Regions from separate parts of the Pectobacterium sp. PL64 genome, predicted to be linked through region 2. Evidence: predicted binding sites of a transcription regulator. Region 2 holds the regulator's gene; the other holds the start of a gene.

Region 1 (6,651 bases), 1.6 Mb from region 2:
CTTATCGCTCTTCTTCGTATAGCCATACTGCTTCAGCACGGTCAGCGTTTCGCGCGCGATGTCTTTCCCTTCCTGATGGTGAAACCACGGCGCTTTGATTTCGGGGTAGAGTCCGATGTTTTTGCCGGTTGAGTGGTTCAGACCCTGAATAAACTCAATTTCTTCCTGAAAGGTATGAATACGGAAGTCGGATTTCCACATCGGAAAACGGTTCGGGTAACTCTGTACCTGCTTGCCGTCTTTGATGTCGAATCCTTCGGTAAATTTTAGCGATTTGATCTCTTGTAGCGTGAAGTCGATAGCGTAAAAGCGTCCATCTTTACGGGCGCGTTGTGGAAAACGTTCTGCCACGTCGGTCACGCGATCCAGATAGTGATCGTGCAGGACAATGAGCGCGTTATCTTTGGTGAGTACCAGATCCTGCTCCAGATAATCGGCACCCTGAGCGTAGGCCATCGCTTTTGCAGGAAGCGTATGCTCAGGCAGATAGCCGCTGGCACCGCGGTGGGCAATAACGATTTTGTCGGTTGATGAAGCGAAAGTACTAGTACTAAAAGAAACGGAGAGCGCGAGGGCGGAGAGTAGGGATGTTACGGTAACGTTCATGCGATCAAACCTCTTTCTGTTGAGAGAAAGGCGGCGTCATCATGACGCCGCCAGAGGGATGCTTACAAGAGCGGGTTAGGCGCGATGGGCTAACTCTGCTTTATGCTTTTTCTCATTCAGCATAACAACAACCAGAAGAATTACAGCCAGAATGCTGCCGCCGATCATGACCATGAAGCCGCCGTCCCAACCGAAGAAGTCAACGGTGTAGCCGACGATGGCGCTAGCGGCAACGGAACCGCCCAGGTAGCCGAACAGACCGGTGAAGCCCGCTGCGGTACCCGCTGCTTTTTTCGGTGCCAGTTCCAGTGCATGCAGACCAATCAGCATGACCGGGCCGTAAATCAGGAAGCCGATGACGATCATACAGGCCATGTCCACACCTGGATTGCCGGCTGGGTTCATCCAGTAAACGATGGTTGCTATTGTCACCAGCGTCATGAAGAACACGCCCGTTGCACCACGGTTGCCTTTGAAGACCTTGTCGGACATCCAACCGCACAGCAGCGTGCCCGGAATACCTGCGTATTCGTAGAAGAAATAGGCCCAGGAAGACTTATCCAGTGCGAAGTGTTTAACTTCCTTCAGGTAGGTCGGTGACCAATCGAGGATACCGTAACGCAGCAGGTAAACGAAGACGTTGGCAATCGCGATGTACCACAGCAGTTTGTTCGGGAAAACGTACTGCATGAAGATCTGCTTAGCCGTCAGTTCTTCTTCCGCTTTTTCATTGTAATCAACCGGATAATCGTTTTTGTACTCTTCAATTGGCGGCAGACCACAGGATTGCGGCGTGTCACGCATCAGTGCAAAAGCGATCATGGCAATCAGAATGGCGGCGAAGGCCGGCATATAGAGTGCTGCTTTCCAGTCGTTGAACCAGGCCATACCCAGCAGGAACAGCAGAGGAGGAATACCACCGCCGACGTTGTGAGCACAGTTCCATACGGACACGATGCCACCACGTTCTTTCTGCGACCACCAGTGAACCATGGTACGTCCGCACGGCGGCCAACCCATACCCTGGAACCATCCGCACAGGAACAGCAGGACAAACATAATCGCAATGCTGGACGTTGCCCACGGCACGAAGCCCATGAACAGCATGACCGCACCAGACAGAATCAGACCCGCAGGCAGGAACACGCGTGGGTTAGAACGGTCGGATATCGACCCCATGATGAATTTAGAAAAGCCATAGGCGATGGAAATGCCGGACAGCGCAAAACCCAGATCGCCACGCGAGAAGCCTTGCTCAATCAGGTAAGGCATGGCGAGTGCGAAGTTTTTACGCACCAGATAGTAGGCGGCGTAGCCAAAAAAGATCCCCATGAAAATCTGCCAGCGCAGGCGGCGATAGAGCGGATCGACGTGTTCTTGCGACACGCGCGGCTGGTGGGCGGCGGGCCTAAAAATACTCAGCATAGAGATCTCCAATGCGAAAAAAAACGATAGCTTTTTTGTTCTATTACGAACGTTATTGTAAGGGGATAGCGTGCAAATGAGTGTGATTCATGACGCTGATGTTACACTTTTATGAAACTGTGACGATTTTTGCGCTCATGTTAACAGAATCGGAAAATTCCACAGTGCGGTTTTAGTGACCTAAATCACACTTATTGTTTTTAAACCCCGCTTTATTTTCGTTTAGTGTTCGTTTTTGCTCTTTATCAAACATTAACCCTTCTTTCTGTGTCCCAATAGCAACATGTATACCATCCGCCTGGAGCGAGACATGAAGCAAAATACGGGGAACTGGCGTGAAACTGACGTGGTTGTCATCGGCGGTGGTGCGACGGGAGCGGGAACGGCACGGGACTGTGCTCTGCGTGGACTGCGCTGCCTGCTGCTTGAACGTTATGATATTGCGACCGGAGCGACCGGCCGTAATCACGGCTTATTACACAGCGGCGCCCGCTATGCGGTAACCGATGGCGAGTCTGCCCGCGAATGTATTGAAGAAAACCAGATTCTCCGGCGGATCGCTCGCCACTGTATTGAACCTACCGACGGTCTGTTTATCACCTTGCCCGAAGACGATCTCGGCTGGCAGGCACAGTTTATTACCGCCTGCCAGCAGGCGGGGATTCGCGCGCAGGCGTTGGACCCGCAGGAAGCGTTACGACTGGAACCGGCAGCAAATCCGACGCTGATTGGCGCGGTGCGCGTGCCGGATGGGTCGGTCGATCCTTTTCGCCTGACGGCGGCCAACATGATCGATGCCTGCGAGCACGGCGCGGAAGTCTTGACCTATCACGAGGTCATTGGTCTGATTCGCAAGGGCGATCGTATTACCGGCGTGCGCGTTTTCGACCATAAAAAAGGTGTAGAAACAGAAATTTATGCACAGATAGTAGTCAACGCGGGCGGTATTTGGGGGCAGCACATTGCGGAATATGCCGATCTGCGCGTGCGCATGTTCCCGGCAAAAGGCGCGCTGTTGATTCTTGGACACCGTATCAACAACATGGTGATCAACCGCTGCCGAAAACCAGCAGATGCCGACATTCTGGTGCCGGGCGATACCATTTCGCTGATTGGCACCACCTCAACCCACATCGATTACGATCAAATCGACAATATGCTGGTGACGCCTGCCGAGGTGGAAACGCTGATGCGGGAAGGTTCGATGCTGGCACCGACGTTGGCGAGCACGCGTATTCTGCGCGCCTATGCGGGCGTCCGACCGCTGGTTGCCAGCGATAGCGACCCGAGCGGCCGTAGCGTGAGCCGCGGCATTGTGCTGCTCGACCATGCCAGCCGCGACGGGCTGGAAGGGTTCATTACTATCACTGGCGGCAAGCTGATGACCTACCGGCTGATGGCGGAGTGGGTGACAGACGCCATCTGCAAAAAGCTGGGTCATGACGTGGCCTGCTCGACGGCACAGACGCCGCTGCCCGGTTCTGAATCGCTGGAGGAGGTGAAATCCGCTCCTCACGCCCTGTCTGCTTATCCTGCGGCAAAACCGCTCTCTGCGCCGCTGCGCGGTTCGGCGATTTATCGCCACGGTGAACGTGCCGGAAGAATGCTGTCCGGTGAGCGTCTGGACCGCAGCCTGGTGTGCGAGTGTGAGGCGGTGACGGCGGGGGAAGTGCGCTACGCCGTGGAATCACTGCAGGTGAATAACCTGATTGATTTACGCCGGCGCACCCGCGTGGGTATGGGCACCTGTCAGGGTGAACTGTGCGCCTGTCGTGCGGCGGGTTTGCTGTGCCGTCTGGGCACCGCGACGCCGGAGCAGTCGCTCACGCAGCTCAGCCAGTTTTTGAACGAACGCTGGAAAGGCATTCGCCCGATTGCGTGGGGCAATGCGCTGCGCGAAAGCGAGTTTACCAGCTGGATTTATCAGGGATTGTGCGGCCTGTCGGCCAGCGACAGCCAGGAGGATCGTCATGCGCTATGACGTTGTGATTATCGGTGGCGGACTGGCGGGATTGACCTGCGGCATTCGCTTATCGGAGCAGGGGAAACGCTGCGCGATTGTCAGCGCGGGGCAGAATGCGCTGCATTTTTCTTCCGGCGCGCTGGATTTACTCTCCCATCTGCCTGACGGGCAGCCCGTGAGCCAGCCGCTCGATGCGCTGGATGAATTGGCGCGTCAGGCTCCTCATCACCCTTATTCCCGCATGGGCGCGGCGGCAGTTTCGGCACTGTTGCCACAGGTTGAAGCATTGCTGGAACGCAGCAATATCACCTTGCAGGGCAATCATCAGCAGAACCACTGGCGCATGACGCCGTTAGGTAAGTTTCGCGCCTGCTGGCTGAGTCCGGTTGATGGCGTAACGCGTGGTCTGCCGGATTCCCGCTTTGGCGACAATCCGCTGATTGCGGGAATCGAAGGCTTTCTGGATTTTCAGTCCCGTATTGTGGCCGGTACGCTTCAGGCGCAGGGGATCGCGGCACGCAGTGATGAGCTCAAGCTGCCCGTGCTGGATCGGTTGCGTCAGAACCCCAGCGAATTCCGCGCGGTCAACATCGCCCGCGTGCTCGACCGACCGGAAAATCGTTCGGCACTGGTGGAAGAGCTGTCGCTTCTGGCTAACGGGAACGATGCCATCATCATGCCCGCCTGTCTGGGATTGGACAGCCCTGAAATCATCAATGAACTCGCTTATGCGTTAGGTAAACCGGTGCTGCTGTTACCGACATTGCCGCCGTCATTGCTCGGGTTACGCCTGCATCAGGCGCTGTCGCAGCGCTTTCGCCAACTGGGTGGCATGGTGATGCCGGGCGATCGCGCGGTGCGTGCCTCGCTGTCGCCGCAGGAGATTGCCGTCCATAGCCACCATCACCGTGATATTCCGCTGCGGGCGAAGCACGCGGTGCTGGCGAGCGGTAGCTTCTTCAGTAACGGGCTGGTGACGCAGTTTGATCGGGTGACCGAACCGGTCTTTGGGCTGGATATTCGATTCGCTGACCAGCGCGAGGGCTGGAGCCAGCAGGATGTGTTTGCGCCGCAGCCTTATATGCAATTTGGCGCGATGGTCGATGAACATCTGCATCCGCGCATTGGGGGCGAAACGGTCAACAACCTGTATGCGATTGGCGCGGTGCTGGAAGGCTTCGACCCGATTGTACAGGGATGTGGAGCCGGGGTTTCCTTGCTCAGCGCACTTCATGTTGCCGAACAGATTTTGAAGGAGGGCAACCCATGAGCCTGCTTAGCGATAACAGTTTTGAAGATTGCATCAAGTGTACAGTCTGTACCACGTACTGCCCGGTTTCGCGCGTGAATCCGCTTTATCCCGGCCCGAAACAGGCTGGGCCGGACGGCGAACGCCTGCGGCGTAAAGATCCGGCGCTGTATGATGATGCGCTGAAATACTGCACCAACTGCAAACGTTGTGAGGTCGCGTGCCCGTCGGATGTTAAAATTGGCGACATTATTCAGCGTGCAAAGGGGACGCACAGCACCCACAAGCCGACGCTGCGCGATGCGATTCTGAGCCATACCGATCTCATGGGATCGATCGCCACGCCGTTTGCGCCGCTGGTGAATACGGCGACCAGCCTGAAGCCGGTGCGCCACCTGCTGGATAAAGCGTTGAAAATCGATCATCGTCGCCAGTTGCCGAAATATTCATTCGGCACCTTCCGGCGCTGGTATCGCCAGCAGGCAGCAAAGCAGCAGGCTTATGATGAGCAGATCGCTTACTTCCACGGCTGCTATGTGAACTACAACCATCCACAGCTGGGTAAAGATCTGGTTCAGGTCTTCAACGCGATGGGCATTGGCGTCCAGTTGCTGAATAAAGAGAAGTGCTGCGGCGTGCCGCTGATCGCCAATGGTTTTCACGACAAAGCCAGAAAGCAGGCACATGCGAATATCAAATCGCTGGATGAGGCAATCAATCAGAAATCCCTGCCGGTGGTCGCGACGTCCTCCAGCTGTACGTTCACGCTGCGGGACGAGTACCCGCATCTGCTGGGCGTGGATAACGGCCATGTGCGCGACGGCGTCGAACTGGTGACGCGCCAGCTCTACCGCCTGCTGGAAGAAGAAGGGCGCACGCTGCCGCTGGGTAAATTGCCGCTGCGGGTGGCGTATCACACGCCTTGCCACCTGGAACGTATGGGCTGGACGGCGTATACCCTGGCGCTGCTGCAACGCATCCCCGGTCTTGAGCTGGTGATGCTGGATTCCCAGTGCTGCGGCATTGCGGGCACCTACGGCTTTAAGAAAGAGAATTACGCCACGTCGCAAGGCATTGGCGCACCGCTGTTCCAGCAGATTGAAGAGAGCGGGGTCGATATCGTGGTGACGGACTGCGAAACCTGTAAATGGCAGATTGAGATGTCGACCAGCAAACGGTGTGAACACCCGATCACCTTGTTGGCGAGGTCACTGGCGCAGCCAGAATAACAAACAGAAGGGGAGCAAAACGGGCTGTTCCTCAGTCCGTATTGAGAATAAGAATTTATCGCAAAAAGCACTTTACAAGTGCGAATGATAATGATTATTATTGCTGTGCGTTCCGGGGAACGATGTCATGCGCCTGTGTTAATTACCGATGGTGTTCATGACGATCCGGCTTCCCTGTG
Region 2 (6,651 bases):
CTTATCATTGAGCTTTTCACACAGAATTTTGCCGTCTTCAATGAGCGCGAGTTCGGCCTTGGGAGACTGTAAGTTGCCGTCCGGGGTATTTCTTGCCCGACGCTGGCTCCAGAAGGCGCGATATCCGACGCCTTTAACCTCGAACTCGACCTCGGCAAGGCACTCTGCGGTATTACGCGTCATCAGATCATTCTGGCTGGCGGAAAGTAGGCCAAGCCGTGGCGTTTCGTGATACAGCGCCAGACAGATCGCATCCAGCAGCGTGGTTTTTCCCGCGCCGGTCGGGCCGGTAATGGCAAATAAGCCGTTGCTGGAAAACGGCTCCTGCGTGAAATCGATCTTCCATTCGCCTTTCAGCGCATTAAGGTTCTTTAAGCGCAGGCTGAGAATCTTCATTTGGCCGTCTCGCTATTTTCCAGTTCATCAATAACCTGATTAAACAGCGAGCGAACACGCTGCTGGCGGCTGTCTTCCATGTCTGTCTCCGTGACCAGACGGCGTTCAAAAACGTCATGTACGCTCAATTCGTTCAGCGTTTCCTTGTCCTGTCGGGTTATCGCCTGCAGGCGCTGTTCACGCGTGCGGCGCAGCAGCAGCACCTCCACGGGCAGGTTCTCGGTCATCGCCTGAATGCGTTTTTGCATGTCGCTCAGATAATCCTGCGTGTTGAGCTCGATATCCAACCACACGGGCTTGTCGCCCTGATAGCTCTGGAAGGCGGCCAGCTGTTTTTCAATATCGCTCAGGCTGCCTTTAATCAGCTGCATCGGCTGAGTCATGGGAATCGGCAGGATGTCTATCTGCGGAGGTGTTTGCGGTGATGCATCAGATGCAAAGCTCACCAGACAGACGGATTTCTCACTGTTTAGCTCATCAAAACTCAACGGGATGGGCGAACCGCTGTAGCGAATATGCTCGCTTTGGGTCACGCGCTGCGGGCGGTGAATATGGCCGAGCGCGATATAATCCGCAGGAGGAAAAGCCTGAGCAGGGAAGGCATCGAGCGTACCAATATAGATGTCGCGTACGGATTCTGAGGCGGTTGCGCCAATCGTCGTCAGGTGCCCGGTTGCAATAATCGGCAGCGGCAGGCCAAGTTCGTCGCGTTTTTGACAAGCCAGTTGGTAACACTGCTGGTAGTGCGCGGTAATCGCTTCCTGTAGCGCCAGCTGTTTTTCATCCCCGGATTGCCCGGCTTTGCTGGTCAACACATCACGTGGACGTAAAAAAGGAATCGCGCAGAGCAGGGCACCGGGTTGCCGCATGACGGTTTTCCAGCAGGAGCACCTGCTGGGCTGGATCGTCGCTGGCGCAGGCAATCACCCGCGTGTTCAGGCAGGCCAGCAGCTCGCGGGATTCGTTTAGCATCGCGACAGAATCGTGGTTACCGCCGAGAACGATGAGCTGGCAGCCTGTGCGCTGTAGCGCGACCACGAAGCTATAATACATTTCCCGCGCATAGCTGGGGGGCGAACCGTTATCAAAAATATCGCCAGCAACGATAATGGCATCGACCTGATGTTGTTCCACCTGAACGATAAGCCAGTTTAGAAAAGCCTGATGCTCAGCAGCGCGACTTTTGGTATAAAAATATTGCCCTAAATGCCAATCGGCGGTGTGGATAATGCGCATCGTGTTCTCTCGATATTCATGCCGCGTGGCGGTGGATGACGTTGTCATTATTTATTATGTGAAAGGGTGTGTCGTCGCCATGGTGCTTTGTCATCGTAATGCCATGATTATATATAGCAGGGATGGCGGCTGTCGCGGTGGAATCAGACGTTTGGAAAGCGGCTCGAAAAATCGGATGTACGCGCTGTAACAATCGCGCAGAGAGGTCCGTGCGTTTTTCATAAATCTGTCATAAAACTGACGCATAATGCCTCCGCCTGCTAACAGCGACGATGATTAACGACAGGATTAACAATGGCAAAACGCATATTAGTCGTGGAAGATGAAGCACCAATTCGTGAAATGGTCTGCTTTGTACTGGAACAAAATGGTTATCAACCTGTTGAAGCTGAAGACTATGACAGCGCGGTAACGCAACTGTCGGAGCCATTCCCGGAACTGGTGTTATTGGACTGGATGCTGCCAGGCGGGTCGGGCCTGCAATTCATCAAACATATGAAGCGCGAAGCGCTGACGCGTGATATCCCGGTGATGATGTTGACCGCGCGTGGCGAAGAAGAAGACCGCGTGCGCGGGCTTGAAGTGGGAGCGGATGATTACATTACCAAACCGTTTTCACCCAAAGAATTGGTGGCGCGTATCAAAGCCGTCATGCGCCGCATTTCACCGATGGCAGTGGAAGAAGTGATTGAAATGCGTGGCCTGAGCCTCGATCCTTCCTCACATCGCGTGACGACCGAAGAGCACGCGTTGGACATGGGACCGACGGAATTTAAACTGCTGCATTTCTTTATGACGCATCCTGAACGTGTTTATAGCCGGGAACAGTTGCTGAATCACGTTTGGGGCACTAACGTTTATGTTGAGGATCGTACTGTCGACGTCCATATTCGTCGCCTGCGTAAAGCGCTGGAAACCAGCGGACATGACAAAATGGTGCAAACCGTTCGGGGAACGGGCTACCGTTTTTCAACGCGTTACTGAGGTGATCGTAACCGGAGACACATTAACGTGCTAGAACGTTTATCCTGGAAAAGGCTGGCATTGGAGCTAGCTTTTTTTTGTTTACCCGCTTTACTGCTGGGGCTGATTTTTGGCTATCTGCCCTGGTTTCTGCTGGTCGCCGTATTAGGCTTGCTGTGCTGGAATTTTTATAACCAGCTAAAACTCTCTTATTGGCTGTGGGTTGACCGCAGCATGACGCCACCGCCCGGCCGCTGGAGCTGGGAGCCGCTGTTTTACGGGCTCTATCAGATGCAGTTGCGTAACCGACGCCGACGCCGTGAGCTGGCGCTTCTGATCAAGCGGTTTCGCAGCGGTGCTGAGTCTTTGCCCGATGCGGTGGTGATCACCACCGAAGATGGCACCATCTTCTGGTGTAACCATCTGGCGCAGCACCTGTTGAATTTCCGCTGGCCGGAAGATAACGGTCAGAATATCCTCAACTTATTGCGCTATCCCGAATTCACGAATTACATGAAAGGACAGGATTTTAGCCGTCCTCTCACGCTGCAGTTGAATAATTCCCACCATGTTGAATTCCGCGTGATGCCCTATTCCGAAGGCCAGTTATTGATGGTGGCGCGTGATATTACGCAAATGCACCAGCTTGAAGGTGCCAGACGTAACTTTTTTGCCAACGTGAGCCATGAACTGCGTACGCCGCTGACGGTGTTGCAGGGCTATCTGGAAATGATGCAGGAAGAAACGCTGGATGCGGCGCTACGCGGAAAAGCGCTGAATACCATGCAGGAACAGACCCGACGTATGGACGGGCTGGTCAAACAGCTGCTGACCCTGTCCCGTATTGAGGCGGCGACGGCAATCGATCTGAATGAAAAGGTCGATATTCCGTTGATGCTGCGCGTATTGCAGCGTGAAGCGCAGACGCTGAGTCAGGGGCGTCATGAGATCGTCTTTCGTGTGAACGAAAGCCTCCGCGTGTTTGGTAATGAAGAACAGCTGCGCAGTGCGGTATCCAATCTGGTGTATAACGCAGTCAACCATACGCCAGCGGGAACGCGTATCGAAGTCTGCTGGCAGAAGATCCCGCAGGGCGCGCAATTTCAGGTCAGCGACAACGGGCCGGGCATTGCGGCCGAGCACTTGCCGCGCCTGACAGAACGCTTTTATCGGGTGGATAAGGCGCGCTCACGACAAACAGGCGGCAGCGGATTGGGGCTGGCGATTGTTAAGCATGCGCTCAGCCATCATGATTCCCGTCTGGAGATCATGAGTGAGGATGGTCTGGGTTCGCGTTTCGTCTTTACGTTGCCGAATCGGTTGATTGTCCCCGCCTCTCTGGCTGAAAATACGGTGAAACCTTCAGCCTGACGGAAAACGCTATCTATGACATCCGCCACTCGCATTGCGGGCGCTTTTTTACTGCTGTTCAGCGCGTTGTGCTCCGCACAACCTCGTCAGATGCTGGCAGGTAACCTCTCCAGCGCAGGGTCAGATACGCTGGCTAACCTGATGGCCTTTTGGGCGGCGGATTTCAGCCAGCATTACCCGAACGTGAATTTACAGATTCAGGCCGCTGGGTCGTCCTCTGCGCCGACCTCTCTGGCATCGGGTGCCGCACAGCTTGGGCCGATGAGCAGGGCGATGAAGGCCAGCGAGATTGAGGCATTCGTCCAGCATTATGGTTACCCGCCGCTGGCGGTGCCGGTGGCGATGGATGCGCTGGTCGTGCTGGTCAATCAGGATAACCCGCTGCCTGGGCTGAACTTGTCGCAGCTGGACGCCATCTTTTCGATTACGCAGCGCTGCGGTAACCACCAGCCGATAAAACAGTGGGGCGATCTCGGCCTGCACGGCAGTTGGGAAAAACGCACGCTACTGCGCTATGGGCGAAATTCTGCGTCGGGAACCTATGGGTTCTTTAAGCAAAAGGCGCTGTGCCGTGGCGATTTCCTTCCTCAGGTTAATGAACTGCCCGGTTCGGCATCTGTCGTACAAGCGGTTGCGGCGTCAACCGATGCCATTGGCTATGCCAGCGTGGGCTTTCGTACCAGCGGCGTGAGAATGCTGCCGTTAGCTGCACAAGGCACCGACTACATCTACCCCTCGACTGAAAATATCCGCAGCGGTTTATACCCTTACACCCGCTATCTCTATATCTATGTGAATAAAGCGCCCAGCCAGCCGTTGGAAGCGCTGACGGCGGCATTCTTAGCGCGAGTGCTGTCTGACACAGGGCAGGCGCTGGTGAATCAGGATGGCTATTTGCCACTGCCGGAAGCAACGCGTCGCCATGCACGTCAGCAGATTGGTCTGCCAGAATAATTCTTCCGATTTCCTCCTACGAGTTTGCGATGTTTTCACGTTAGATGAACTTTCTTCATGTGACGTGAAAATTCTTCCATTGCCCTGTGATTCGCCCCGTGACAGGATAGTTTTAAATTTAGACGTCCAGATGGCTAAATAAGGTTAAATGTAACTATCCCTCTGGGCAAATATTTCACATTGAAACTATCTGTCAGCATGCTTCTTTCCTGAAGAGCGGTGCTGGCAACATGTCAGGAGCGACATATGGCGAATACCTTATCCCCTTTCCGTGCTGATACCGTCGGCAGTTTCTTGCGTCCGGCAGCGATCAAGGAAGCACGTCTTCAGCATCAGGCGGGCGAGATTGATGATGCTGCGCTGCGTAGCATTGAAGATCGCGAGATTCTGCGGGTGGTAGAAAAGCAGCGTGAAGCGGGCCTGCAGGTTGTGACGGATGGTGAACTGCGTCGTGCCTGGTGGCACTTCGATTTCTTTGCCGACTTGAACGGCGTGGAGCGTTACGAAGCCGATCACGGTATTCAATTCAACGGTATTCAGACCAAATCCCATGCGATTCGCGTCGTGGATAAAGTGAGTTTCAATCCTCAGCATCCGATGCTCGATCATTTCCGTTACCTGAACAGCATTTCTGGCGATGCCGTCGCTAAAATGACGATTCCAAGCCCTAGCGTGATGCATTTCCGTGGCGGCCGCAAAGCGATTGATGCGACGGTTTATCCCGATTTAGCGGACTATTTCGACGATTTGGCACAAACCTGGCGCGATGCGATTCACGCATTTTATGACGCTGGTTGCCGCTTCCTGCAACTGGATGACACCGTATGGGCCTACCTGTGCTCTGACGATCAAAAACGCCAGATCCGTGAGCGTGGTGAAGATCCGGCACAGCTGGCGCGAACCTATGCGGATGTGCTGAACAAAGCGCTGGCTGATAAGCCTGCGGATCTGGTTATCGGATTACACGTCTGTCGCGGTAATTTCCGCTCGACCTGGATTTCTGAAGGCGGATACGAGCCTGTGGCAGAAATACTGTTTGGCGAAGTGAATGTTGATGCATTCTTCCTGGAATACGATACCGAGAGAGCGGGTGGATTTGAGCCACTGCGTTTTGTGAAGCCGGGCCATCAGCAGGTGGTGCTGGGACTGATCACCACGAAGAACGGTGAACTGGAAGAGGCAGAGGTGGTGCAGGCGCGCATCGCGGAAGCGGCAAAATATGTCGATCTCAGCCAGATTTGCCTGAGCCCACAGTGTGGCTTTGCTTCAACGGAAGAGGGCAACAGCCTGACGGAAGAGCAGCAGTGGAATAAGCTGAAACTTGTTGTGGATATCGCCAATCGCGTGTGGTGATACCGGTGAAGTAAACTTATCCCCGCAGTGGATATACAGAGGCTGGATCATACGATCCGGCCTTTTTTGTGGCCGCAATCTTGCCTTCTACCCGCGACGTTTTTGTGAAATATGTTTTTTTATGATCGAACAACGCATTTTATTCCGGTTTTTGTCAGTTTTATTGCAATGAAATATCGATAAATGCGCAAATCATGTGTTATGCAAATCAGGATAAACCAATTTATATTCTTATTTTTTGGCATAGTTAGGCTTGATACTCTGGTTTTTGGATCTCCGCTTGTCTTTTTACGCTATAAACGTTTTACTTAGCACCCAATATGGCTGTGCAAAAAATAACTCCTCTATGCTCACCATCTTTCGCGTCTCCAGAGTGTT

What was found. The regulator PhoB, encoded in region 2, activates phosphate uptake and scavenging genes when phosphate is short. The targets are predictions, from matches to a motif close to CTGTCATAAAACTGNCNNAT.
Region 1: a site for PhoB is predicted at 2,130-2,149, ahead of glpT (glycerol-3-phosphate transporter). Genes of this name have one in related genera too.

What each region holds. Positions count from the first base shown of each region.
Region 1 is NZ_CP092070.1:4,103,321-4,109,971, reverse strand. It holds gene glpQ (glycerophosphodiester phosphodiesterase) at 1-606, opposite strand, end outside; gene glpT (glycerol-3-phosphate transporter) at 682-2,031, opposite strand; gene glpA (anaerobic glycerol-3-phosphate dehydrogenase subunit A) at 2,342-4,012, shown strand; gene glpB (glycerol-3-phosphate dehydrogenase subunit GlpB) at 4,002-5,264, shown strand; gene glpC (anaerobic glycerol-3-phosphate dehydrogenase subunit GlpC) at 5,261-6,472, shown strand.
Region 2 is NZ_CP092070.1:644,127-650,777, forward strand. It holds partial or broken gene HP572_RS02770 (SbcC/MukB-like Walker B domain-containing protein) at 1-396, opposite strand, end outside; partial or broken gene sbcD (exonuclease subunit SbcD) at 393-1,632, opposite strand; gene phoB (phosphate response regulator transcription factor PhoB) at 1,927-2,616, shown strand; gene phoR (phosphate regulon sensor histidine kinase PhoR) at 2,644-3,966, shown strand; gene HP572_RS02790 (PstS family phosphate ABC transporter substrate-binding protein) at 3,982-4,920, shown strand; gene HP572_RS02795 (cobalamin-independent methionine synthase II family protein) at 5,167-6,273, shown strand.